DNA from 3 places in the Candidatus Photobacterium acropomis genome. Region 3 is predicted to be linked to each of the others. Evidence: predicted binding sites of a transcription regulator. Region 3 holds the regulator's gene; each other region holds the start of a gene.
What was found. The regulator PurR, encoded in region 3, represses purine synthesis genes. The targets are predictions, from matches to a motif close to TNANGNAAACGTTTNCNTNA.
Positions count from the first base shown of each region.

Region 1: the regulator PurR is predicted to act here: its motif matches at 1,466-1,485, upstream of Q7657_RS12225 (uracil-xanthine permease family protein).
Region 2: the regulator PurR is predicted to act here: its motif matches at 2,301-2,320, upstream of purT (formate-dependent phosphoribosylglycinamide formyltransferase).

Region 1 is NZ_CP131609.1:1,151,564-1,155,850, reverse strand. It holds gene Q7657_RS12235 (DUF2069 domain-containing protein) at 1-6, shown strand, start outside; gene Q7657_RS12230 (DUF2066 domain-containing protein) at 65-1,228, opposite strand; gene Q7657_RS12225 (uracil-xanthine permease family protein) at 1,532-2,785, shown strand; gene upp (uracil phosphoribosyltransferase) at 2,908-3,534, opposite strand; gene purM (phosphoribosylformylglycinamidine cyclo-ligase) at 3,728-4,287, shown strand, end outside.
Region 2 is NZ_CP131609.1:2,117,156-2,121,442, reverse strand. It holds gene Q7657_RS16700 (aminotransferase-like domain-containing protein) at 1-178, shown strand, start outside; gene Q7657_RS16695 (thiopurine S-methyltransferase) at 263-901, shown strand; gene purT (formate-dependent phosphoribosylglycinamide formyltransferase) at 1,058-2,236, opposite strand; gene Q7657_RS16685 (DMT family transporter) at 2,442-3,326, opposite strand; gene cdd (cytidine deaminase) at 3,476-4,287, opposite strand, start outside.
Region 3 is NZ_CP131609.1:2,273,934-2,278,220, forward strand. It holds gene Q7657_RS17375 (FecCD family ABC transporter permease) at 1-737, shown strand, start outside; gene Q7657_RS17380 (heme ABC transporter ATP-binding protein) at 734-1,600, shown strand; gene purR (HTH-type transcriptional repressor PurR) at 1,995-2,999, shown strand; cyclic di-GMP riboswitch class I at 3,177-3,265, shown strand; gene Q7657_RS17390 (TfoX/Sxy family DNA transformation protein) at 3,403-3,993, shown strand.

The DNA of each region.
Region 1 (4,287 bases), 1.1 Mb from region 3:
GAATAATTCAAAGACTAAAAAGCCCTCACACTGAGGGCTTTCTTACTGTAACGCTAAACGAAATTTAATTATGCCAAGTATAAATATTGTCTGGCGCTACATAGTTCTCGCTTTGTTGCACTGGTGGCTGTACTTGAGTTGCACTAACATCAACGGCATTTGATGAAGTACTCACATCAGTTGCAGATGCTGTTGTTACCGCTGAATTATTATTAGTTACAGCATAATCATCTGCACTAATACGGCTATCATGACTTAATTCACGTTTAAACTCTGCCGTCGACGCTGACAAGTTCATGCGGAAAATGACTTTGTCACCTTTAATATTTACAGCATTTGCACTACTTACTGTCGTCATATGATTAAGCATGCGCTCTAACGTAAAGAAATCTTCTGTTGAGTTAACATTATCAACTTCAATATTCACTTTACCTGCAGCACTGCTACCCAATGCTAAGGCATATTTTTGCGCCAGATGATTAGCAACCTGATTCATCATATCGCTGCTTGCTTGTGCTAATGTACCGCTGGCTTTACCTGTGATGGGCTGAGTGTCTGTCGCAATTGTGCTCGGCTTTTGCGTATATAATTGCCATGATAATTCAACCTTGTCATCACCTTGCTGAATCGCCTTTACTAATAGCAATCCACCAGCGTTATAGCGCTTACTCGCACTTGAAATAGGATCGACAAAACTGCCCCATAAGTCAGATACGTGCAGTGCAGTTACATCATTAAAATCACCAATAGGGAAAGTAACAGGTACACCACGAACATTCGCTGCTTGCTTAGTGTCAGCCACTAAAGCATTAGCCGATTGATCCCACAAAATATCACGACTATTACCGTTATCATCAACCATCCAAACTAAAATATCAGGACGCTGTTCACTCCAGTAATTAGCTTTTGCTTGCGTTAATAATTGTTTAATTTGCACCTTATCAAAGGTTAAGTTCAGCGTCTGCTGACCATTGTCTTGACCATAACTAAACTGGCTAACATAACCCGAACTGTTTTTTAACGCTTGAGCTACTACAGTATTCTTAGCAATATTTTGATCCCCCGTCACTTTGATCAGCACTTGTTTAAAGCCCTGCTCTCGTGCTGTTTGATCAGCATTCTGTCCACCAGCTGGCATGACTACTTGAGCCTGATATAAATTACTAACCGTCGCAGCTTTAATCGGTAAAGCCAGTAACGCTAAAAACAACAACGCAAATCGCAACATAAAGCACTCATTATTTACTAAAGTAAGTTGGCAAAAAGAAATTGAATATCAGCGAGCTCCTAAACCGATTGACGTCTTGTATAGAAACACGGCTTACCATCAATTTATCCTACAATATGTACTTTTTCCTGAACCAAAACAATACAGCCTGCAAGAAACAAACCACATGCTTTAAAAAACTTCTCTAGTCACAAATATCAGTCATTAAATAATTAGCAGTTTTTTTCTCTTAACACACTAGGTAATCGTTTGCTTTTTGTGATAGCATTGCGCGATTTTTTTTATGACAAGGTGATTTTGAGTATGATGCAGGTATTACAAGGTGCCCAAATGTTATTCGTCGCATTTGGTGCTCTCGTTCTTGTTCCGTTACTTACTGGGCTTGACCCCAATGTGGCACTTTTTGGTGCTGGTGTAGGAACCCTCCTTTTTCAGCTTGTTACCAAACGTTCTGTTCCTATCTTCCTAGCCTCTTCTTTCGCATTTATTGCACCAATTATGTACGGTATCCAAGCTTGGGGTGTTGCAAGCACCATGGGTGGCCTAATGATGGCGGGTATCGTTTATGTCATTTTGGGTGGCATTATCAAAGTTCGTGGTGTGGGATTTATTCATAAACTGCTACCACCTGTGGTTGTCGGCCCAGTGATCATGGTCATCGGTTTAGGTTTAGCGCCAGCTGCTGTAAATATGGCTGTAGGTAAAACAGGTGACGGTGGTGTTCAGCTTATCGCACATGACACTGCGCTATGGATTTCAGCCATTTCATTAATCGTGACTATTGGCTTAAGTGTGTTTGCCAAAGGCATGCTAAAGCTAGTACCGATTGTAGGTGGTATCACTTCAGGCTACTTAGCAAGTTTAGCGTTCGGTGTGGTGGACTTTACCCCGGTGCATAATGCGAGTTGGTTAGCACTTCCTAACTTCACTTTCCCTGAGTTTAATATTAACGCAGTCCTTTTCATGATCCCTGTTGCCATTGCACCTGCAGTTGAGCACGTAGGTGACATGCTAGCGATTTCCAACGTAACAGGTAAAGACTACCTGAAAAAGCCAGGCCTACACCGCACAATGGCGGGTGACGGTATTGCGACGATTGCAGCCTCTATGGTAGGTGCACCGCCTAATACGACTTACTCTGAAGTAACGGGTGCGGTAATGCTAACCAAAGCATTTAACCCTGTGATCATGACATGGGCGGCAATTACGGCATTAGTGTTAGCGTTCGTAGGTAAATTAGGCGCAATGCTACAAACCATCCCTGTGCCTGTAATGGGTGGGATCATGATCTTACTATTCGGCTCTATTGCAACCGTTGGTCTAAATACGCTGATCAAAAACCAAGTCGATTTACACAAAGCCCGTAACCTTGTGATTGTTGCAGTAACGCTAGTATTTGGTATTGGTGGGATGGCATTTGGTATTGGTGAGTTCAGCCTGCAAGGTGTGAGCTTATGCGGTATTGTTGCGATTGTTCTGAACCTGATCTTGCCACAAGATTTAGGTGAAAATCATATCGTTGATAATGCGCAAATTGAAGATACAGAGCATCTATAATGAATGCCACCATAGGCGAGAGTAGCTTAGCTCTCGCTTACTCTTTTCGTTAATAAACACGAAAAACAGCAATAAAAAAACCGGACATCACGTCCGGTTTTTATTTAAATCTTGTTTACTAATTACTTAGTACCGAAGATCTTATCACCGGCATCACCAAGACCTGGAACGATGTAGCCTTTGTCATTTAGCTTCTCATCGATAGCTGCAGTGTATAGCTCAACATCTGGGTGTGCTTTTTCTAGTGCTGCAATACCTTCAGGTGCTGCCACTAGTACTAGAACTTTAAATTGCGTACAACCGTGCTCTTTTAACAGATCTAGTGTCGCAATCATAGAACCACCTGTTGCCAGCATCGGATCAACAACCAGCGCAATACGCTCATCGATGTTTGATGCTAGCTTGTTGAAATATGGTACAGGCTCAAGTGTTTCTTCATCACGGTAGATACCAACAACACTGATACGTGCACTTGGCATATGTTCAAGTACACCGTCCATCATGCCAAGACCGGCACGAAGAATAGGTACTACCGTCACTTTTTTACCTTTGATTTGGTCGATCTCAACTGGACCGTTCCAACCATCAATGGTCACTTTTTCTGTCTCAAAGTCTGAAGTCGCTTCATATGTCAGTAGGCTACCAACCTCAGTTGCTAACTCACGGAAACGCTTAGTGCTGATGTCACCTTCGCGCATAAGACCAATCTTATGTTTAACCAGTGGGTGTTTTACCTCAACAACTTTCATCTTCTGACTCCCGAGCAAATAAAAAATAAAATCGCATTATTATATACTAAGCCAAACGATTGCTGATAGTAGTAAACGTTTGACTGTTTACTTAATATCCAGTCAAAAAAAATGACGCAAACGTTTTCCTTTAGGCTGTGACTGCTGTTATCATACCCCTGCTTTTTTACTTTAATACGTTGAGGGATCATCTGTGAGCAACAAAAACTCTTCTCTTAGTTACAAAGATGCTGGTGTTGATATCGATGCTGGTAATGCATTAGTAGACCGTATTAAAGGGGTGGTAAAGCGTACGCATCGCCCAGAAGTGATGGGGGGAATTGGTGGTTTTGGTGCACTTTGTTCACTGCCAACCAAATATAAAGAGCCTGTTTTAGTATCAGGTACTGATGGCGTAGGTACTAAACTTCGCTTAGCGATGGATTTAAACAAGCACGATTCTATCGGTATCGATCTTGTTGCTATGTGTGTTAACGATCTTATCGTTCAAGGTGCAGAGCCTCTGTTCTTCCTTGATTACTACGCGACAGGCAAACTGGATGTCGATACAGCAACAAGTGTTGTAACAGGCATTGGTGAAGGCTGTATTCAATCAGGTTGTGCATTGATCGGTGGTGAGACTGCTGAGATGCCAGGCATGTACCACGGTGAAGATTACGATGTTGCTGGCTTCTGTGTCGGCGTCGTTGAAAAAGCCGATATCATTGATGGTTCAAAAGTAACAGCTGGTGATGCACTTATCGCTGTTGGTTC
Region 2 (4,287 bases), 160 kb from region 3:
AGCGAAAAACAAAGGTTTGATTGTCAGTAGCGGCAGTTACTTTAAAGTGAATGGAACGGATCCACATCATATTCGTTTATCGTTAATGGCAATCAGCTCAGAGCAACGATTACAACAAGGGTTGATCATGCTACGAGATCTGGCGCAAACAGAATTTGTTATGAATCCTCATTTTTAAGTCTTTATAATAACAGCATCAGATACCGTTAAGTATACGTGTATCTTTCTCATAATTATTTAATACAGAAAGTAGAGTCACAAAATGGATGCAGAATTTTGGCATAGCCGTTGGGCAGAAAACCGCATTGGTTTTCACTTATCTGATGTAAACCCATTACTGATCAAACATTGGTCAGCGGTTAAACCGCAACGTGATGAGCGTGTGCTTGTCCCTATGTGTGGTAAAACACAAGACTTAGTATGGTTAGCAGAGCGTCATAACCAAGTGATTGGTATTGAGTTGAGCGATATTGCTGTCAAAGCTTTCTTTGCTGAAAACCTCTATACACCGCTTGTTACTGGTGTCGGCAATCAACACCTTTATGAGTTTGATGAGATCTCGATTTACCAAGGTGATTACTTCACCGTAAATATCGATCCTGTTGATGTGGTTTACGATCGCGCAGCATTAATTGCAATGCCAGAAGACATGCGTCAAATGTACGTAGAGAAGCTACTGTCATTGGTAAAACCGGGCGGTCGTATTCTGTTGGTGACACTTGATTACCCACAAGATGAACTAGCAGGGCCTCCATTCTCAGTACCTAAAGCAGAAGTTGAAGCTTTATTTGCCAATTGTAAAGTGACACACCTTGAACGTGATGATGCTGATGAAACGCATCCTCGTCGCCAACGTGGTTTATCTCGCTTTGCAGAAGAAGTGTGGTTGATTGAAGTGTAATAACACTTAATCACATTTAGCTAAACATAAAGAAAGGCATGTTGCTTTAAACTAACCTGATGTTTTAAGGTTAATTAGAAAGCTAACATGCCTTTTGCTTATAGAGAACGGTTATTTGACGCTAATGTTATTAGTTAAAACCGAACAGTGAACTGATTAGTTAAAAACGACTTTCACATCACCAGCAGCGTTAACTGCATCATTGACTGCACTATCAATATCTTCACGACGAGTCAGTGCCACACCTAAACGACGACGACCATTGATTTCAGGCTTACCAAACAAACGAATTTGTGTTTGAGGACGAGAAAGCGCAGGCAGTAAGTTATCAAAGCCGATATTGGTTGAAACACCTTCAGCCAGAATAACCGCGGAAGCTGATGGACCATATTGTGTGATGTGCTGAATGGGTAAACCAAGGAATGCACGAACGTGAAGGGCAAACTCAGACAGATCTTGTGAAATAAGCGTCACCATACCCGTATCATGTGGGCGAGGGGAGACTTCACTAAACAGTACCGTATCGCCTTTAATAAATAGCTCGACACCAAACAAGCCGTAACCACCCAGAGCATTAACAACTTTCTCTGCAACATCTTGTGCCGCTTTTAATGCCGCTGTAGACATTTGCTGTGGCTGCCATGATTCACGGTAATCACCGTCTTCTTGGCGATGACCAATAGGCGCACAGAAATGAACACCATCAACAGCACGAACGGTTAATAATGTGATTTCGTAATCAAACTCAACAAAGCCTTCGATGATCACACGACCCGCACCAGCACGACCGCCTTCTTGTGCGTATTGCCATGCTGAATCAATATCAGCAGCTGTTTTAATTACGCTTTGACCTTTACCTGATGAACTCATGATTGGTTTTACCACACAAGGCATACCAATGCGCTTGACGGCAGCAGCAAAGTCATCGTATTGATCAGCAAACTCATAAGGAGAGGTTGGAATAGAAAGAGTTTCAGCGGCTAAACAACGGATACCTTCACGGTTCATTGTAAGCTTAGTGGCATTAGCGGTAGGAACAACGTTCACACCTTGTTGCTCAAGTTCAACTAGAGTGTCAGTCGCAATGGCTTCAATTTCTGGTACAACATAATCTGGTTTTTCTAATTCAATGATACGTTTTAGTGCATCACCATCAAGCATATCAATCACATGGCTGCGATGCGCAACTTGCATAGCTGGCGCATTGGGGTAGCGATCTGCGGCGATCACTTCGATGCCTAAACGTTGACATTCGATCGCCACTTCCTTGCCTAATTCACCAGAGCCTAAAAGCAGAACACGAGTAGCATTTGAACCATTAGCTGTACCTAACATTCTTATTCCTTACGATTTATGTTGGATAGTGTTGGTTGGGCGTGATAATACCTTGTTTTTATAATTAAGCAAACGTTTGCGTCGGTGTTTTATCTAAACTTGAAACATAAATAGTGTCAGTTAAATGAAGCATATAATAAAAAACCGCCAGCAATGTGGCGGTTTCATCAGTGATCTTAAAATGCATGACACATTATCAAATGTGTTACTTGCGTTTTTCCCACTGAGTGATAAACGCAACAGAGGCAATAATAATGGCAGCACCAAGCCATAAACGACCCGGAGGTACCCAACCAAACACTAACCATCCACCTAATACATTTAATGGCAGTTTGGCATGATCAAAAGGTTGGACGAAAGAAGCATCTGCCACTGCATAGGCTTTCGCAATCGCCCATTGTGCAAGGGCGGTTAATAAACCTGCTGCGATGATTAATGTCCACGTTGCACCGCCAGTCGGCATATGAAAATCAGGTAGTGCAAGTAACACATTAAAAGGGGTGATCAGAATCAGTAGATACATCACAACCGTTGTTGGTGATTCTGTGCTTGATTGCTTTTTCACCATCAGCGAATAACCCGCCCAGAAAATCGCAGCACCCACAGGTAGCAATGTGGCAATGCTAAAGGTATCTGACCAAGGCTCAAGAATGATCATCGCACCAATAAAGCCAGCAATGGTTGCACACCAACGTGCCGCACCGACTTTTTCTTTTAAGAGGAAACCTGAGCCAATGGTAGCAAATAACGGTGAAGTCATGAGCAATGCAATACCTTGCCAAATCGGCACAGGATAGGCGAGTGCCCACAGCCATAACTGAATACCAATCACTGCAAGAAAGACACGGAAACAGTGTTGGAAAAATTGTTGTGTCTTTAATGAGTGACGGATCCCCATGGTTCTAAGCCATGGCAGCATCGCAATCAACGCAATGAAGTATTGAAATAGGGCAAAGGTGGTCGATGAGACACCAAGTTTTATGCTGAGGTACTGAGCAAGGCTGTTCACAATGGCAAAAGCCAAACCTGCAGACAGCATCCAACTTGCACCTTGTACCGGATTATGTGTTGGACTATGAGTGTGAGACATGAAAATAGGTTCTCTATAAAAGCGTTGCGAGGATAATACGCTTTTGTTTTTAGATAGCCAATATTCGACCCACTCTAGAGGTGTTGAGGTAATAAAAAACCGCCTATTACAGCGGTTTATATAACAACCTAGGTCTTTATTGCTAAATCTTAGTAAGCAACATAGGTCATTTGAATGTCTGGATTCAATGCTTCTAGCAGTGCTTGAGTACGTGCTAGTTGGCTGATTTGGCTTTCAGCACTTTCAACTAATGCCGCTTCAACCAATTCAGACAGTTTGTAGCCTGACATATTCATGTTGATGAGCGCCACTTGCAGCGGTGGTAGGCTAGGGTTAAATGCCGCATTTTCAGCGTACATACCCACAAATACACGACCGTCTTTGGCTTTAAGCGCAACACCACTGAAGTTCTTCGAGTAAGGTGCATGTGAACGGTTTGCAGCATCACAAGCGGCAACAGCCAGCTCAGATTGTTCAGCAATGGTAATACCGTTATCAATATCGCTTAGTAGTGCATCTTCAATACCAAGATCGGCAGGGCCGAATGATTCAGGTAGGTATTGTTGCAGAGTCATTGGTTGGCGCTCTGGCAGTTGGATCACTAACTCTTTAGCCGTGTTGAGCTCATTCATGAACTGACGACAGTGACCGCAAGGGCTGTAGTTGATAGTCACATCTTTAATGCCAGTTTCACCTTTGATCCACGCATGGCTAATAGCCGATTGTTCTGCATGGATAGTACACGCCATACTTGCACCGGCAAATTCCATATTTGCACCAAAGTAAAGGCGACCAGAAGTACCACGGACAATAGCACCAACATAGAAATTAGAAATAGGAACAACAGCGTAAGCAGCAGCAACAGGAAGGAGTGCAAGACGAAGATCAGAATCAGATAGATTAGTGTGAGCAAGTAAGTGTTCAAATTGCTCAGGACTGATAGTGGAATCGAAATTTTTAT
Region 3 (4,287 bases):
GCGGTGCCGGATTAGGTGCAGCATTAGCCATTGTGTTATTTGCCCCACTTACTAACACTTTCCCACAGTTACTTAACTTTGCCATTGTGCCTGTGTTTGCGTTTATTGGCGGTGCAATTAGCACTGTCATGGTTTACCGCTTAGGCACAGATAAAAACGGCACATCAGTGATGATCATGCTATTAGCTGGGGTTGCGATTACCGCAATTTCAGCGGCAGGATTAGGCTTACTTAACTATATTGCTGATGATGAGGCACTGCGTGATTTATCACTGTGGTCAATGGGCTCACTGGCTGGTGCTACGTGGTCTGGGATCCTTCTTGCCTACTGTACTTTAGCGTTACTGTTTAACTACTGTTATCGCCATTGTAATAACTTGAATGCGTTCCTATTAGGTGAAGCAGAAGCCCGGCACATGGGCGTCAATACTCAGCACTTAAAGCGTAATCTTATTATTGTCTGTGCGGCAGGTGTCGGTATTACCGTGTCGATTTGTGGCCCTATCGGATTTATCGGTTTAGTCATCCCTCATGTCGGACGTATGCTAACAGGTCCAAATCATAAAACCTTATTGCCCATTTCAGCTCTATTAGGCGGTTTAATTTTATTAGTTGCAGATATGATCGCCCGTAGTGCTTTTTCACCACAAGAATTACCCGTTGGCATTATCACCGCTATTTTAGGTGCGCCTTTCTTTATCTATTTACTTAGCGCTCAAAAGAGGCACATTTCATGACAGCAACTGCCATTGATATTGATTTACTTAGTTCGAAAGAAAACAGTTCTCAAAATAACGCTTCTCTAAATACAAACAGCGTTATTCAAGCTAGAAATCTCAAACTCCGTTACGGCAATAAAGTCTTATTAGATGATCTGAATTTAGATATTCATTCAGGCGAGGTCACCGCCCTTTTAGGCCCCAATGGCGCAGGTAAAAGTACCTTATTAAAAGTGCTCTGTGGCGAAGTGACACCTGAATCTGGCGAGGTCTCTTTTTTCGGGCAACCACTGTCATCATGGGACAGAGCTACACTGGCTAAACATTTAGGCATACTGCCGCAACACAGTGCCCTTTCTTTTGCATTCACAGCAAAAGAAGTGGTGGAGTTAGGTGCAATTCCGTTACAGCTGACTTCACCACAGCTCAAATCAGTAACCAAAATGACAATGGATTATGTAGATGTCAAAAACCTTGCAAATAGGCTTTACCCGACACTTTCTGGCGGCGAAAAACAACGGATCCATTTCGCTCGGGTATTAACCCAATTAAGCCAAGCTGGTGAACATTGTATTTTGATGCTAGATGAACCAACCTCAGCTCTTGATTTGGCACATCAGCATCACACCTTACAAATCGCCAAGAACATGGCAATGCAAGGCGCTGCGGTTATTGTGGTATTACATGATTTAAACCTTGCAGCGCAATACACAGATCGGATGATTTTCCTAAAAGATGGGCAAATAAAAGCGGATGGAACACCGTCACAAGTGCTCACGGCAGAAGTTGTAGAATCGCTGTATGGTTGGCCTGTTACGGTGCATACCCACCCTAAAGAAAACTACCCTTATATTTTGTCAGCGAATCATCCTATTCTTTAATAACCAATCAGTTATTAATACTGTAAAAATGCGATAAAAATCGGATTAAGCGTGACAACGACCTACATTTTTATACTTTATCATCAATAATTTCACTCAAGATGAACAGAAAGATTGCACAACGCAAAACACACAGTAAAATGTGAGCGCAAGCGATTACACATGTAAAAGTTGTAATAAAAATTTCGATACACTAATGCCGCATTTATTGCGGCTTTAGTTGTTTAAGAGCGGTACTCTATAAAAACGGTGCCAAATTGAATAATTAAGTAGTTAATAATTAAAGAATTTCATATCTACTAGTCTCTCAACTAGCCATCTACTACGTAATTAATCAATTGGGTACCACAACCTTTTGTCAGATCTCTATCTGACCATAATTAGAAGAATAAATATGGCAACCATTAAAGACGTTGCACGTATGGCAGGTGTATCAACCACAACTGTGTCACACGTGATCAATAAAACACGCTTTGTTGCAGAAGCAACACAGAAAAAAGTGCTGGCTGCGGTAGACGAGCTTAACTACGCACCAAGTGCTGTAGCGCGAAGCTTAAAATGTAATACAACTCGTACCATTGGTATGTTGGTAACAAAATCAACTAACCCATTCTTTGCTGAAGTTGTACATGGCGTTGAAGAATACTGTTACGGCGCAGGCTATACCCTGATCCTATGTAACACAGAAGGTAATCTTGAAAAGCAACGTGACTACCTACGCATGCTGGCAGAAAAGCGTGTTGATGGCTTACTAGTAATGTGTAGCGATCTTGATCAGAAGCTACTTGAACTACTAGAGCGTCAGAACGATCTTCCAATGGTTATCATGGACTGGGGTCCAGAACGTCCTCACACTGACAACATTCAAGATAACGCTGAAGATGGTGGCTACATTGCGACTAAACACTTCATCGATAACGGCCATAAGAAAATTGGCTGTCTATCTGGTCAAGCTGATAAGTCTACTTGTCATGAGCGCCTAAAAGGTTTCCGTAAAGCTATGGCAGAAGCGGACTTAAGCGTTAATGAAGATTGGCTACTTGAAGGTGACTTCGAATGTGAATCTGCTGTAGAAGCAGCGAAGAAATTTATCGCAATGAAAGATCGCCCTACTGCTATCTTCTGTTTCAACGATATCATGGCAATGGCAATGATCAGTACATTCCAGCAAGCAGGTCTACGTATTCCTGATGATATCTCTATCATTGGTTACGATAACATTGACCTTGCACCGTACTTTGCTCCACCGCTAACGACCATCCACCAGCCTAAGCGTCGTTTAGGTAAAACAGCGGTGGAAATTTTGCTAGATCGTGTTAAAGACAAGAATCACGCTCGTCAAACTTTTGAAATGACGCCTGAGCTTGTTGCGAGAAAGTCTGTTAAAGATCTCAACTAACAAGATTGACCTTGGTAAGTCATGAAAAAGCCGATAAGTTTAACTTGTTGGCTTTTTTTTACTTTTTTAAAAAAGATTTATGCTCACCACAAGATAAGAACAATTACCTGAAGCAGTATCACATTTTTGAGGACTTGGATTTAATATTAAAACTAATATTTAATATAACTTTATATAGTCACGAACAGGCAAATTAATTGAAAGATTAAGACGCAAAACCTCCGGCCTAACAATTATTATTAATTCACGGTAGCGGGGTTACCGAAGGATTATAATTAGTCTCGCCAATATAATGACGATTATTTTAACAATATATTGACAAGCCTATTATGAAGATTGATTAATCTAATTCCTCGCTCTTGATGTTTAGGTGACACTCATATTTATTTCACCGAGTAGAAGCATGGATAAACCAATATTAAAAGATTCATTAAAATTATTTGACCATTTTGGATCTGTGAAATCACGGTCGATGTTTGGCGGTTTTGGCATTTTTGCTGGTGATACAATGTTTGCATTAGTTGTAAATGATAAACTTCATTTACGCGCAAACGCTGAAACCGAAAAGGAATTCAAAAAAGCAGGTCTTGAGCCTTACGTTTATAAGAAACGTGGCTTCCCTGTTGTAACCAAGCACTACGCAATACCTGATAATTGGTGGGACGAACCTGAAAAGATCGTTGCGCAAGGTCGGTATTCATTGGATGCAGCAGAAAAAGACAAGCAAGAAAAGGAGAGTTGCGTACCTGACCGTATAAAGGACTTACCAAACCTACGGTTATCAAACGAAAGAATGCTTAAAAAAGCAGGCATAGAGACTATCGAACAACTTCAAGCTGCTGGTGCTTTAGGTGCATACCAAGCGCTACAAAAAGCGCAAAACAGTCCACTTAGTCTTGAATTACTATGGGCGCTAGAAGGTGCAATAAGTGGTCAACATTGGTCTGTTATTCCTGAGCAACGTCGAAACGAATTATTATCAGCCCTTTCTTAATAAATCTACTTCGACAATTCTATTTAACTTAGAAATAAAAGATGTTCATTCTTTTATTTCTAAGTATACCTACTAAATATATATTTAGAATAATACCTAACCAGACTACTCTATTTTATATCTTTTAATACATAAAGCTCATAATAAGAACTAGCAAAATAACGCACCTAGAAGTAATTAATAACTTCTTGTTTTATATCAATGCTAAAACATAAATATTTAATTTTGTTTTTTATAACGTCAAATATTTAACGCTTTATTAATCTCGCATCACATTTATCGCTATTTACAATA